Regions from separate parts of the Fictibacillus sp. EA-CB0309 genome, predicted to be linked through region 1. Evidence: riboswitches for the same ligand, from Rfam matches in the RefSeq annotation. Region 1 holds a riboswitch; each other region holds the start of a gene.
The links. A riboswitch is a leader RNA that binds a small molecule or an ion and turns the genes downstream of it on or off. The one in region 1 is predicted to bind cobalamin.
Positions count from the first base shown of each region.

Region 2: linked by a shared signal. The riboswitch ahead of ACEWFH_RS21560 (acyl-CoA thioesterase) and the one ahead of ACEWFH_RS10400 (DUF4430 domain-containing protein) in region 1 are both predicted to bind cobalamin.
Region 3: linked by a shared signal. The riboswitch ahead of ACEWFH_RS08885 (ribonucleoside-diphosphate reductase subunit alpha) and the one ahead of ACEWFH_RS10400 (DUF4430 domain-containing protein) in region 1 are both predicted to bind cobalamin.

Region 1 is NZ_CP169271.1:1,868,468-1,872,754, forward strand. Features, by position in the region: gene ACEWFH_RS10395 (ATP-binding protein) at 1-874, shown strand, start outside; cobalamin riboswitch at 986-1,168, shown strand; gene ACEWFH_RS10400 (DUF4430 domain-containing protein) at 1,539-1,946, shown strand; gene ACEWFH_RS10405 (hypothetical protein) at 2,163-2,468, shown strand; gene ACEWFH_RS10410 (histidinol-phosphatase) at 2,711-3,541, shown strand; gene serA (phosphoglycerate dehydrogenase) at 3,599-4,287, opposite strand, start outside.
Region 2 is NZ_CP169271.1:3,825,285-3,829,571, forward strand. Features, by position in the region: gene ACEWFH_RS21550 (peroxiredoxin) at 1-514, shown strand, start outside; gene ACEWFH_RS21555 (YbaN family protein) at 803-1,174, opposite strand; gene ACEWFH_RS21560 (acyl-CoA thioesterase) at 1,213-1,689, opposite strand; cobalamin riboswitch at 1,895-2,074, opposite strand; gene ACEWFH_RS21565 (MGDG synthase family glycosyltransferase) at 2,201-3,229, shown strand; gene ACEWFH_RS21570 (hypothetical protein) at 3,343-3,561, opposite strand; gene ACEWFH_RS21575 (GH1 family beta-glucosidase) at 3,662-4,287, opposite strand, start outside.
Region 3 is NZ_CP169271.1:1,607,394-1,611,680, reverse strand. Features, by position in the region: gene ACEWFH_RS08885 (ribonucleoside-diphosphate reductase subunit alpha) at 1-1,763, opposite strand, end outside; cobalamin riboswitch at 1,890-2,093, opposite strand; gene ACEWFH_RS08880 (3-hydroxybutyrate dehydrogenase) at 2,160-2,945, opposite strand; partial or broken gene ACEWFH_RS08875 (GntP family permease) at 2,973-4,287, opposite strand, start outside.

The sequences.
Region 1 (4,287 bases):
AGCTGTCAGACAGCTGTTTCAGCAAGTAGTATCACTTGAGAGTGAGCAGATGACAGAGATTGCGATACAGGGGCGGTCATGGGTAGTCGTAATGACACCTTTATATGATCAATCCCTTATCAGAGGTGCCGTTGCCGTTCTTCGTGATATGACAGAAGAACGCCGTATGGATAAGCTAAGAGAAGATTTTGTTGCCAATGTTTCACACGAGTTAAAAACACCGATTGCTATGTTGCAAGGATATAGTGAAGCGATCGTAGATGATATCGCAGAATCAGAAGAAGAGAAAAAAGAACTTGCTGGAATTATATTAGATGAGTCTAAACGAATGGGCAGGCTTGTTAATGAACTGCTCGATCTTGCGAGACTAGAAGCAGGTCACATGAAGCTTCACTACACGACTCTTTCCATTGTACCTTTTGCCGAAAGAATTGTACGTAAGTTCCAAGGACCTGCCAAAGACAGAGATCTTCAATTAGACCTCTCAATCAACGGTAACCTGGACCTCGGTCAAGATCAAATAGATGTAGATCCGGACCGAATTGAACAAGTGTTAACCAATTTAATTGATAATGCGATTCGCCATACGGCACAAGGCGGATTTGTAACTCTGTCGATTGATGTGAACGAACAGAACGTTAAGTTTTTTGTGAAGGACAATGGATCTGGGATAAAAGAAGAAGATTTGCCATTTGTTTTTGAACGTTTCTATAAAGGGGATAAAGCTAGAACAAGAGGTAAGTCCGGTGGTACTGGTCTTGGGCTTGCCATAGCTAGAAACATCGTTGAAGCTCATGGGGGACAGATTAGTGTTCACAGCAAAAATAATGAAGGTACGACATTTTCTTTTGTTATTCCGCGAACGTTGAAATAAATTAGCAATACGTCCCGATTAATCTTGTTTCATAAGGAACAAACAATGATATTTAAAAAAGATTTCACAAATTTCTCCAATACGTTATAATAAGAATTGTGTTTTTAAAAAATTCATAAGTGTTAAACAGGTGCAGTCCAGTATTGGACAGCTTAATAGGGAAAACGGTTAAATGCCGTTGCGGTCCCGCCACTGTAATTGTGAGAATCCTAAACCACCGCCACTGTGAAAATGGGAAGGCGTTAGGAGACGATGATCAAGAGCCAGGAGACCTGCCTGTTTGTTACATGACATGACCTACGAGGATAGGGGTGTTTAACAGTGCCGGAGAGCCGGCTGCTGTTTTCTGCCTGTATACTATTAATCTCCTTCGTAGACGAAGGGGATTTTTTAGTTATACGTAAATTTATTTTTAAAATAAGGTCCTTCTGTTAAGATTGTTGCTTCTTGGTCATGCCAGTCCCTACACTGACAAGTTGATTGGAGTGCAAGATGCGAGACTCCCTGCGGGATGAGTGGGACAGGTAAGACTCCTAATAGCGCAGAGCGCTAGGAGGCTAACCGCACACCCCGCGGAAAGCGAGCATCCTGGAGCGGAAATCAGCTACTTTCAAGAGCAACATTGTTTTTGGGAAAGCCTTAATCAAAGACAAGGAAGAGGTTCATGATGAAAAAACTACTATTAGTACTTGCGACAATGATGATGATGATGATGGTTGGCTGTGGAACGACTGAAACGAAGGAAACCGCAGATCAGCCAAAGCAAGAAGAAACGAAAAAAGAACAGGTAACGGTCCAGATCACAAAAGATAACGGAAAAGAAAAGGTAACTGAAAAGAAAGTGGATTTAACAAAGGATGCAACCATCATGGACGTGATGCAGGATAACTTTAAGATTGAAACGCAATACGACGGTGCTTTTATAAGCAGTATTGAAGGAGTTGCAGGCAACGAACAGGATAAAACATCTTGGTTCTTTTCTGTTAACGGAGAAGAAGCGATGAAAGGTGCAAAGGAAATCACTTTAAAACCTGGCGATATTGTTGAATTTGATTTCCACAAGTATGAATAGGCTGACGGTTAAAAGAATAACGATCATCGCTTTGCTTGCCGCTATTTTGACAATAGGCAGAATAGCGTTTGCAATGATACCAAATGTTCAGCCAAACACAACTATACTCATATTGGCATCGTTTGTACTTGGTCCGATTCAAGGGCTTATACTAGCCATAATAAGCACATTGACGACTAATCTTTTTTAGGGCATGGACTATGGACGTTCGGACAGATGATTGCTTGGGGCCTGATTGCCGTAATGAGCGGGTTTATAGGAAAGTACCGCCACAACATTCCATGGTTGATTTTACCCATATATGCAGGGTTCTGCGGCTTTTTATTTGGTTTCATCATGTCCGTTCTTATGGGCGGAATCATCATGCAGAAATTTTGGCCGTATTATTTAGCCGGTCTGCCATTCGACCTAAATCATGCTATTGGAAACGTCGTATTCTTTATCGTTTTGTATAAACCTCTCTTATACGTAATGGAGACACATATTAATAAAGATGTAAGCCAAAAAGCTGCCTTTGAATAGGGAGCTTTTTTTCTGCAAAAAATGGTTCAAAAAAAGTCATATTTGAATAGGATGATAAAGTTGATTCAACAATTCTTTAGGAGGACAAAATGAGAGACTATTTAAATCGTTTTTTTGCAGTGCTATTTTTAATGATGTGTCTAAGCGTATTATTTATTGGGGTTAAATTAGGAGCATAAACTCTTGATTGAAACAGATATTCATGATACATATGGTAAAACGTTTTTAAAAAGGAGATTAATATGCTAACGGATTACCATTCTCATCTGGAAAAAGGCACTTTAACAATTGACTATCTAAAGCAATTTGTAGACATTGCAAAAGAAAAAGGAATTCAAGAATTTGGAATTTCAGAACACGCTTATCACTTTTATGAAACAAAGAATATTGTATCAAAACCATGGATGGAAGAAAGACGCTATTACAAAATGGATGACTATGTGAACTTGTTTAATCAAGCTAATCGATTAGGTATGGACGTTAAAATGTCTATTGAGATGGATTATACACCGGGAAGCCATGAGGAGATGGCAGCGTTCATTAAATCTTATCCCTTTGATTATGTGATCGGATCTGTTCACTGGGTAGACGATTTTGGGATAGATTTGGCAGAGTACCGGAAAGAATGGGACCGTCGTGATCTCTATGAAACGTATCGTGCTTATTATGATCAGATTGTTACGCTTGCTGAATCAAACCTATTTGATATTGTGGGGCACCTTGATCTTGTGAAGATCTTTAACTATGTTCCTACCGATAAAGAATTCTTATTACAACAATATGACCGTGTTACCGATGCTCTAAGCCGTTCAAAGACATGTGTGGAGATCTCATCTGCTGGACTTCGGAAACCTGTTGGGAGGCTATATCCTGAACCAGAGTTGCTTTCTCTTTGCTATGAGAAAGGAATACCAATCGTACTTTCTTCTGACGCTCATGAACCTCATCAGGTTGGAGAAAACTATGAAGCATCTATTAAGTTAGCCAAAGAGACCGGATACACGAAACTCATGACGTTTAGAGGTGGAGAGAAAAGAAGTGGAGTTGGGGTAAAGAACACTCTTACAAGGTAAACAAAACATACAAAAAAGCTCTGCATGATGTAATGCAGAGCTTTTAATCTTTCTTACTTACAAGTCTAGCGGTTTACAAACGAGCAGGTCTTCAATACTTGCAAGCTCCTTTTGTGTGGATTCCGGCAGCTGGTTATCAAATGTTAAAACCATCATCGCTTCTCCGCCAGCTGATTTTCTTCCAACGTGCATCGTAGCAATGTTAATGTTTCTTTCACCTAAAAACGCTCCAACTTTCCCGATGATCCCTGGAGTGTCACTGTGTTCAATGTACAGAAGAGAACCTTGAGGAACAAAGTCTACCGTATAGCCGTTTAACTGTATAATACGACCACCGAAACCTTTAACTAGTGTAGCAGAAAGGGTAAATGTCTTATTGACACCCGTTACTTTTACATGAATGATGTTTGGATAACCATGGTCTTTAGTTCCATGTTTTTCTCCAACCACAATGCCTTGTTCTTTCGCTGCAACCATACTGTTAACATCGTTAACTGGCCGGTCAAGTCTCGTTTTTAAAAATCCACAAAGAAAACTGCGTGTGAGTGAAGTTGTATCGGTTTCTGATAATGATCCACCGTAACCGATGGAAATCTCTAAAACAGGTTCTTTAAAAAATTGAGTTGTAAACGAACCAAGAAGGTTGGAAAAATCATAATAAGCGATCAGCTTTTCGTAGGTGTCTTTAGATAATGATGGGAAATTCACAGCATGTTTTAATGGCTGGTTTAAGAGATAAGATCTAA
Region 2 (4,287 bases), 2.0 Mb from region 1:
GTTTGTAGCATTTCAGAAACTTATGCCAGAATTTCAGAAGCTCAACACATACTTAATTGGTTTGTCTGTAGAGCAGGTGTACTCTCACCTTAAATGGATCGAGTGGATTCAACAGAATCTAAAAGTTGAGATCACCTTCCCCATTATTGCTGACAGCCTTGGTAAATTGGCAATGAGACTTGGGATGATTCATCCAACGATGGGAACAAGAACCGTTCGAAGTGTTTATATCGTGGATCCTTCCGGGAAAATCCGGCTTATTCTTACGTATCCTGAGAATGTCGGGCGAAACATTCATGAGATATTGCGAGCGGTTAAAGCTTTGCAGACCGCTGATAGCAATCAGGCAGCAACACCTGCAAACTGGCCAAAAAATGAACTAATCGGAGACCGCATTATCGTTCCAGCACCTAAAACCGTTCAAGAAGCCAAACAGCGTGCGGAACAAGCGCAATCTGGAGAGATTAAGTGTTATGATTGGTGGCTATGTTCCAAACCTTTATCACAAGAATGATAATATGCCCGATGAAGGTGCAATTAAGCCGCCTTCATCGGGCATTTTTATTATCGTGAATATATCTTATTTAACGTGAAATTATAGTGATTAACGTGAATATATTCCATTTAACGTGAAATTATTGAAATTAACGTGAATATATTTTTGACCGTCTTTCTAACACCAACAGTTCCTGCAAACGTTCTTGCCAGAAACACACATACCACATCTTTCACCTTCTCCCCCGCTCTGTGCACAAAAAAGAGCCATGACCCAGAAAGTGGTTCACTATTTGGGTCAGACTCCTTACCTTTTTGCTGTTTTAATTTTATAAATAAAATAATAGTACTTATACAACACAATAAGGACTAAAATAACTCTTACTATTGTACTCTCAGCCATTATAAATGCAATCAAGATCATGGAGTCTGCAAACAGGTTAATCATGATCTTTTTTCTGAGCGTTAAAGAGCGTTCCTGGATAAATTCTTCAAGGTGCTTTTTATAGATGGGAGTACCTTTAAACCACACTTCAAATTTCTTAGACCCTTTTACAAAAAAATACGATGATAACAGCAGAAATGGTGTTGTTGGAATCAATGGCAACACAATACCCACCATTCCTAAACTCAGGAAAAAGAATCCCAATATCACAAATATCATATTTTTCACTTTCATTGGAATTCTCCCTCTTTCTTGTCATCTGGCGTTTCTTGTTATGAGTTTACGTTTTTATACAGCAAACGCCGCTCCTTTCTTAATGGAGCACTGTCAAAAAAAGCATTCTCTACTTCCGTCTCTGGTATTACGCTTGGAACGGGAGATGGCTTTCCATCCTTATCGATCGCTACCATTGTTAAGATAGACGTTGTGTTTAACGTTCTGTTACCCGTCTCTAAATTCTGGCACTCTACTTTTACGTACACTTCCATTGAAGTTCTTCCCGTTGAGATAACAACTCCCTCTAAAATGAGGATGTCACCAACTTTAGCGGACGATAAAAAGTTTACATTATCAATGGATGCTGTTACAACAACTTTCTTGCTATGCTTCATAGCTGCAATGGCTGCGATCTCATCAATGTATGATAATACTGTTCCGCCAAAGATCGTTCCCATGTGATTGGTGTCGGGAGGCAACACCAACTTTGTTTGAATCGTTCGTGAAACGTTTGCTGACAACTGCTGTTCCATACCATACCTCTTTTCCGGAGTTTAAACACTCCTGTTTTAATAGAGGGAGTTGGTTTAAGCGCAGATTAGACGCTCATCAAATCACATAAAAAACACCCATCACACTAGTAAAAGCCAAGATGGGTGCACGCAAGAATACATAACAGATACTTAAAACCAATCTATTAAAATACCATGCGTCTTATCTTCCCAACTCCCGAAGAAGATCAACGACATAATCACGGCAGGTCTCCTGACTTGTGCCTTATACCTACTCTAAGCCCTTCCCATCGTTCGATAGTGGTTTTGCTTATTTCGTCAGCACTTACAGTTGCGGGTACAGTTCTGGTTTCACACCAGATTCCCTTTTAAGTCTATTACAGACACCGTGATTACCGGATCTTATTAAATTATGAATCTACCTTATTGTATCATTAATCATTTTTACCTTTTACAAAACATTCTTATCTTCTTCATATTGCGTTTAAAATCCCCTGCTATTCTAAATTCAAAAGACTGGGGAGGTTTTCTCATGATACGTCCAACAGCATTAATCCTAACAGCAAACTACGGAAGCGGTCACGTCCAGGTCGCAAATGTTCTCGCTGAAGAGATTAGGAATAAAGGGTACGAACCAATCATTTCAGATTTATTTGGAGAGGCTCATCCACTTATGGCTCAGATTACACAGTCTCTTTTTATCAAAAGCTTCTCTCATGGCTCTTCTTTTTATAAATGGTTCTATTACGGAACTAATAAGCTAAATGCAACCACGATTACCCAGTTTTCACGTTACTTAGGCCGCAAGCGATTCATTGAACTTATCGAGGAACATCACCCTCGTTTTGTCATTACAACTTTTCCGCTTCACGCTGCACCATTTTTACTTAAAAAGTCACGTTTTAACATTCCAATCTACACCGTAATTACAGATTACTTTGCTCATCCTTTTTGGATCAATCCTTCTATCGACCACTATTTTGTAGCGTCTGATTCAGTTAAACAAGGTTTAATGAGACACCAAGTTAATGAAAATAAAATTACGGTGAGCGGCATTCCGATTCGTCCAGGTTTCTACCAATCCATTAATAAAGAAGTGATTTTAGATAAATATCAAGTCTCTCGTAGCAAGCGTGTTGTTACCATTCTTGCTGGCGCACAGGGTGTTCTTAAGAATGTAAAGCACTTGGCTGAGCGCTTGCTCAAGGACCCATTCCTTACAGTCATTGTGATTTGCGGTAAGAATAATGCTTTATATGAAAAACTGTTACCAACCGCTATTCAATACCCGGAAAATTTCCGATTGTTTGGATATGTAGAAGAACTTCATGAAATCTTAAAACTGTCTCATTGTTTGATTACAAAACCAGGTGGTATCACAATAACAGAGGCCGCAGCACTTCACCTGCCCCTTATCTTATATAAGCCTGTACCAGGACAGGAAGCTGAAAATGCAAAACATTTTCAAGCGCATGGAGCTGCACTAATCGCAGATTCAGCAGATAAAATTGCTGATCACGTACAAAGGTTGGTTCACAACCAACAACTAGCAGGGGCATGAAGTCTGCTCTACAGTGTATTCACCAGCCCGTTTCTTCTCAAAAAATTGTTCATCATGCTTTACAAGGCAATCAAAAACTCAAAGCATAGGAGCTTTGAGTTTTATATTTATTATCAATCTTCTCTTGCACCATCTTCTGCAATCGCTCTTAAATCGGCATAGAAAAAGTCATCATTGCATAATGGTGAATGTTCTTTTTCTTTTTTATTATCGTATTTTTCAACGATCTCTTTTAGCTCACCTGTATCACCTTTAGCGTTAATGATCTCAACAAGCTCATTCAACCCGTCTGATGTTTCTTGATCGATTCTTTGTTCTTTATCATCCTTCATCAATATCCCTCCTATGTTTTTATCTTCCCCACACAGGAAAATTTTACACAGAATAAAAAGCCCCTAACAAATGTAGGGGCTTAACAGGATTTGTATAGAATTAACTAACTGTTACAGCATCCGTGTCTTTACTGCTGTTCTGGTTTCCTCTGTTCTTCACAATCTCAGCGTATCGATAGGCACTGTCTTTCCAAATTCTCTCCTGAGAATCAAAGTCTACATAAATGATTCCAAATCGTTTGTTATAACCGAAACTCCACTCAAAGTTATCCATGAGAGACCACAGGTAGTAGCCTTCAATATTCATACCTTCATCATTCAGATCAGAAACGGCTTGAAGATGCTTTTCGATGTAATCCACACGGCCATGATCGTGGACTCTACCGTTCTCAAGCACGTCATCGAACGCCGCACCATTCTCTGTAATATAGATAGGAAGATCCGTGTATTCTTTTCGAAGTCTTCTAATCAAATCTTTAAATTCTTCTGGCGCAATATCCCAGCCCATGCCTGTTTTGTCATAGTCTGAATGAGCACCTCTATGCAAGAAATCATTTGCCGCTGAAAATTCAACAATGCCTCGGCTATAATAGTTAATTCCAAAGAAATCACAAGAAGTAGAGATGATCTCCATATCTCCCTGCTGAATAAAGTCATAAGAGTGAACGTATTTAGAGAATAAATTCATCATATCTACAGGATACGACCCTTTAAATACAGGATCTA
Region 3 (4,287 bases), 260 kb from region 1:
TAGTCACCAGTGTTCCAGTCTGATCCTTTAAATGCAGGATACTCTCCTTTTTCTTTTGCGAGCTCACAACTGGCATTGATCACATAATAATTGATAGTTTTATAAAGTTGGTCTGCATATGATACTGCTTCATCACTTTCCCATTTGATTCCCTCTTTAGCTAGAAGGTGATGCCATCCGAATGTCCCTACCCCTATCGCTCTATATTTCTTATTAGTAAGCTCTGCTTGAGGTACATCAATACGGTTAAGATCGATTACATTATCAAGCATCCTAATCTGTATATCGATTACTCTTTTTAACACATTATCCTGGATTACTTTAGCGAGAGAAAGAGACGATAAGTTACATACAACAAAATCTCCTGGTGTTTTTCTAATTACAATTTCCCCATCTTCAGTCTCCTCAGAAGTAACGACGGTTGCGGACATGTTTTGCATAATCTCTGTACACAGGTTAGAAGCATAGATCATTCCTTTATGAGGATTGGGATTTAAACGGTTGACCGTATCTCGATAAAACATAAAAGGAGTTCCCGTCTCTAGCTGAGACTTCATGATTCGTTTCATGATTTCAATCGCAGGTACACATTTTTTGGAAAGTCTTTCGTCTTCAAGACACTCAGCATATTTTTCTCTGAAGCTTCCCGTGCCCTTTGTTTCGTCAAAGAAATCTTCTAAGGAGTATCCCTTTATCTTCCGTACTTCATGAGGATCAAACAAATACCAATCCTCCCGTTTTTCAACTTGTTCCATGAAAAGATCAGGCAGACAAACCCCTGTAAATAGGTCATGTGTTCTCATTCGCTCATCACCATTATTTAACTTAGCATCTAAAAATTCTAAAATATCTTTATGCCATATATCCAGGTAAACGGCAATCGCCCCTTGCCTTTGGCCAAGCTGATCAACAGAAACAGCTGTATTGTTTAACTGCTTCATCCATGGAATAACACCTGATGAGTTTCCTTTAAATCCTTTAATATCCGAGCCTCTTGCACGAATCTTGCCAAGATAGATTCCTAGTCCTCCACCGCCTTTTGAAACAGTTGCAGCATCTGTATTTGAATCAAAAATTCCCCTTAGGCTGTCATCAATCGTATCGATGAAGCATGAGCTTAACTGGCCGTAACTTTTACCTGCATTTGCTAGTGTCGGGGTTGCGACAGTCATATACAAATTAGATAGTGCCCAATAGGCTTCTTTCACTTGCTCGAGCCTGTTTGTTTTTACCTCATCCCTCATTAAAAATAACGCAATGAGCATCCAACGTTCTTGAGGCAATTCATAGATCTCATGATTAAATCCTTTTGCCAAGTATCTGTCAGCCAGTGTCTTTAATCCTATGTATGTAAAAAGCTTATCTTTAGCTGGATCTATCATTTTTTCAGCTTCTTCTATCTCTTGCTTACTATAAGAAGAAAGAATCGTAGAATCATAGATATTCAGGTCCACTAATTTTTGAATTAATCCATACAAGTTTGAATATGGGCGTTTCTCTATTTCTCCTTTGTTACTCAATACTTCTTCATATAGCTGCCTTAAATAAATCTGTGCCGCCACAAACGTCCAATCTGGCTCTTCAACAGTTAAGCCATTCAATGCTTCCATCACTAATTGTCTGAAAAGTGATGCAGAATCGTTTGATTCACGTTCTAGTTTCTCTGCTCTTTCTAAAAATGCGTTCGCTTGGATTCCTGGGAAATTCTCTACACATTCTCTTAACCACTCCCCGAGTAAAGAGTTTGCAGCTGTCATTTTCATCGTTCAAACACTCCTTAAATCATAATAAAAACCCTCTTCCATCAGGAAGAGGGTGAAAGAAACGTGTGAATGCTAAAATATTACCTTTATACAGCCACTGTTCTTTCTCCCAATCCCCGAGGAAAAGAAAATCGGAGTATTTCAGGCAGGTCTACTGGCTTTTGCTTCTTCCTACTTTGGGCCTTCCCATACAGCAGCCATAAAAAATATAGCTAATCTGTACAGTGGCTATTCCATTTCGTCCACAATTACAGTTGCGGGGACAGCTTCGGTTTCTCACCGAATTCCTTTTAAGCCGGAAGCTCCGGCACCTGAATTCTCCATATATAGGTTTGTAACATCTACTTTGACACTAAATATAGTTAATGTCAATTAAAACTATAAAATATTATTTTTTTATTGGGCCACATAACCGCCATCAATCACAATAGCCTGCCCTGTAACACCTTTTGCATTGTCACTAGAAAGAAACAGCGTGTAATCGGCAATTTCTTGAACATCAAGCAAGCGTTTTTGAGGAACAAGCGGGTAGATCACTTCTTCTAAGACTTTTTCGAGCTCAACGTTTCTAGTTTTCGCTAGATCCTCAAGCTGCCCTCTTACAAGCGGTGTGTCTACATATCCCGGGCACACAGCATTAACAGTAATACCATGCGCTGCACCTTCTAAAGCCGCTACCTTCGTTAAACCGATTACTCCATGCTTCGCACTATTATAAGCGGCCTTTCCAGCAAAACCAACTAAACCATTTATTGATGCCATATTGATGATACGTCCGAACCCTTGTTCTTTCATAATCGGAAACACATGTTTTGTCGCAATAAAAGGAGCAGTAAGCATTACATCAATCAACTGCTGAAACTTTTCAGTCGGGAACTCTTCTAAAGGAGACACGTATTGCAATCCAGCGTTGTTGATCAGGATATCGATCCGATTATAATGTTGAACGGCTCGATCCAAGGCCCTTGTTATGTCTTCCTCTCTTGTAACATTACACCCTAGCCCGGTTGCTTCATGGCCATTCTGCACCAAAACTTGAGCTGCCTCTTTTGCCTTCTCATCATTAAGGTCACTGATCACAACCTTTGCACCTTGTTCGGCAAAAGCTTTAGCTAACTGCAGTCCGATCCCGCTTGCAGCCCCAGTGATAAAAACAACTTTTTCTTCTACGAACGATTTCATGAATGTATACTCCTTTCTTTAAAATTCTTATACGATACCAAGCCCATAATAAAGTCCGATGATTACAAATACAGCTACCGTTTTAATAATTGTCATTGCAAAAATATCAATATAAGCCTGTTTATGAGTTAATCCTGTAACGGCTAATAGAGTAATTACAGCACCATTGTGAGGAAGAGTATCCATTCCTCCGCTCGCCATAGAGGCAACACGGTGAAGTACTTCTGGATCAATGCCTAATTTATTCGCTTGAGCAATATACGTTTCACTCATTGTTGCGAGCGCTATACTCATACCGCCTGACGCTGATCCTGTAATACCAGCTAAAGTGGTAGTCGTCACTGCTTCATTTATTAACGGATCTTTAATCGTATTTGACATTGCAGTATTTACCGCAGTAAAACCAGGAAGTGCTGCAATTACTCCCCCAAACCCATATTCTGATGCAGTATTTAGAGTAGCAAGCAGTGCGCCGCCAATCGATAAGTTGATTCCTTTATTAAAGTTGTTTTTAATTCTTTTAAACGAGAACAGAAGTACCGTAACGATACCAATAATCAAAGCACCTTCAACTGCCCAAACAGCAGCAAGTGTCGGAATCTGAATGTCAGGTACATTTTTCATACCGATGGCAGAAAAGTCAAACGTTGTTCCGTAATACTTTGGAATAAGAACCGTGAACCATTTATTGAACACTCCTACCAAAATTAGTGGAAGAATCGCAATAAATGCGTTAGGCAGGTTTTCAGATTCTAGTTTTTCAGGCTCGTTGCTGTGACCTGTTCCATAGCCTTCTCCTTTGCTGCCGCCTGTCTTCGTCTCCATTCCAAGTAGACCATACCAATAATGAAAACAAACATTCCACCAATAAAACCGAGCCATGGTGCTGCCCAAGTCGTCGTTCCAAAGAATGATGTTGGGATAATATTCTGTATTTGTGGACTACCCGGAAAAGCATCCATCGTAAAAGTAAAAGCACCTAATGCGATGGTTCCCGGTATAAGTCTCTTCGGAATATCTGCTAATTTAAAGAGTTCTGCTGCAAACGGGTAAAGAGCAAATGCAACTACGAATAACGATACGCCTCCGTATGTTAGAATGGCTCCAACTAGCACGATAGCAAGCATCGCTCTCGATGGTCCAATCAGTTTGATAACAAACTGCGTAATGGATTTTGCAAACCCTGACATCTCAATAACCTTTCCGAATATCGCTCCTAATAAAAACACTGGAAAGTATAACTTAATGAAACCAACCATTTTCTCCATAAAAACCCCAGAGAAAAACGGAAGTACATGTCCTGGTTCTGTTAGCAATACAGCAAAAAGTGCAGCGATCGGCG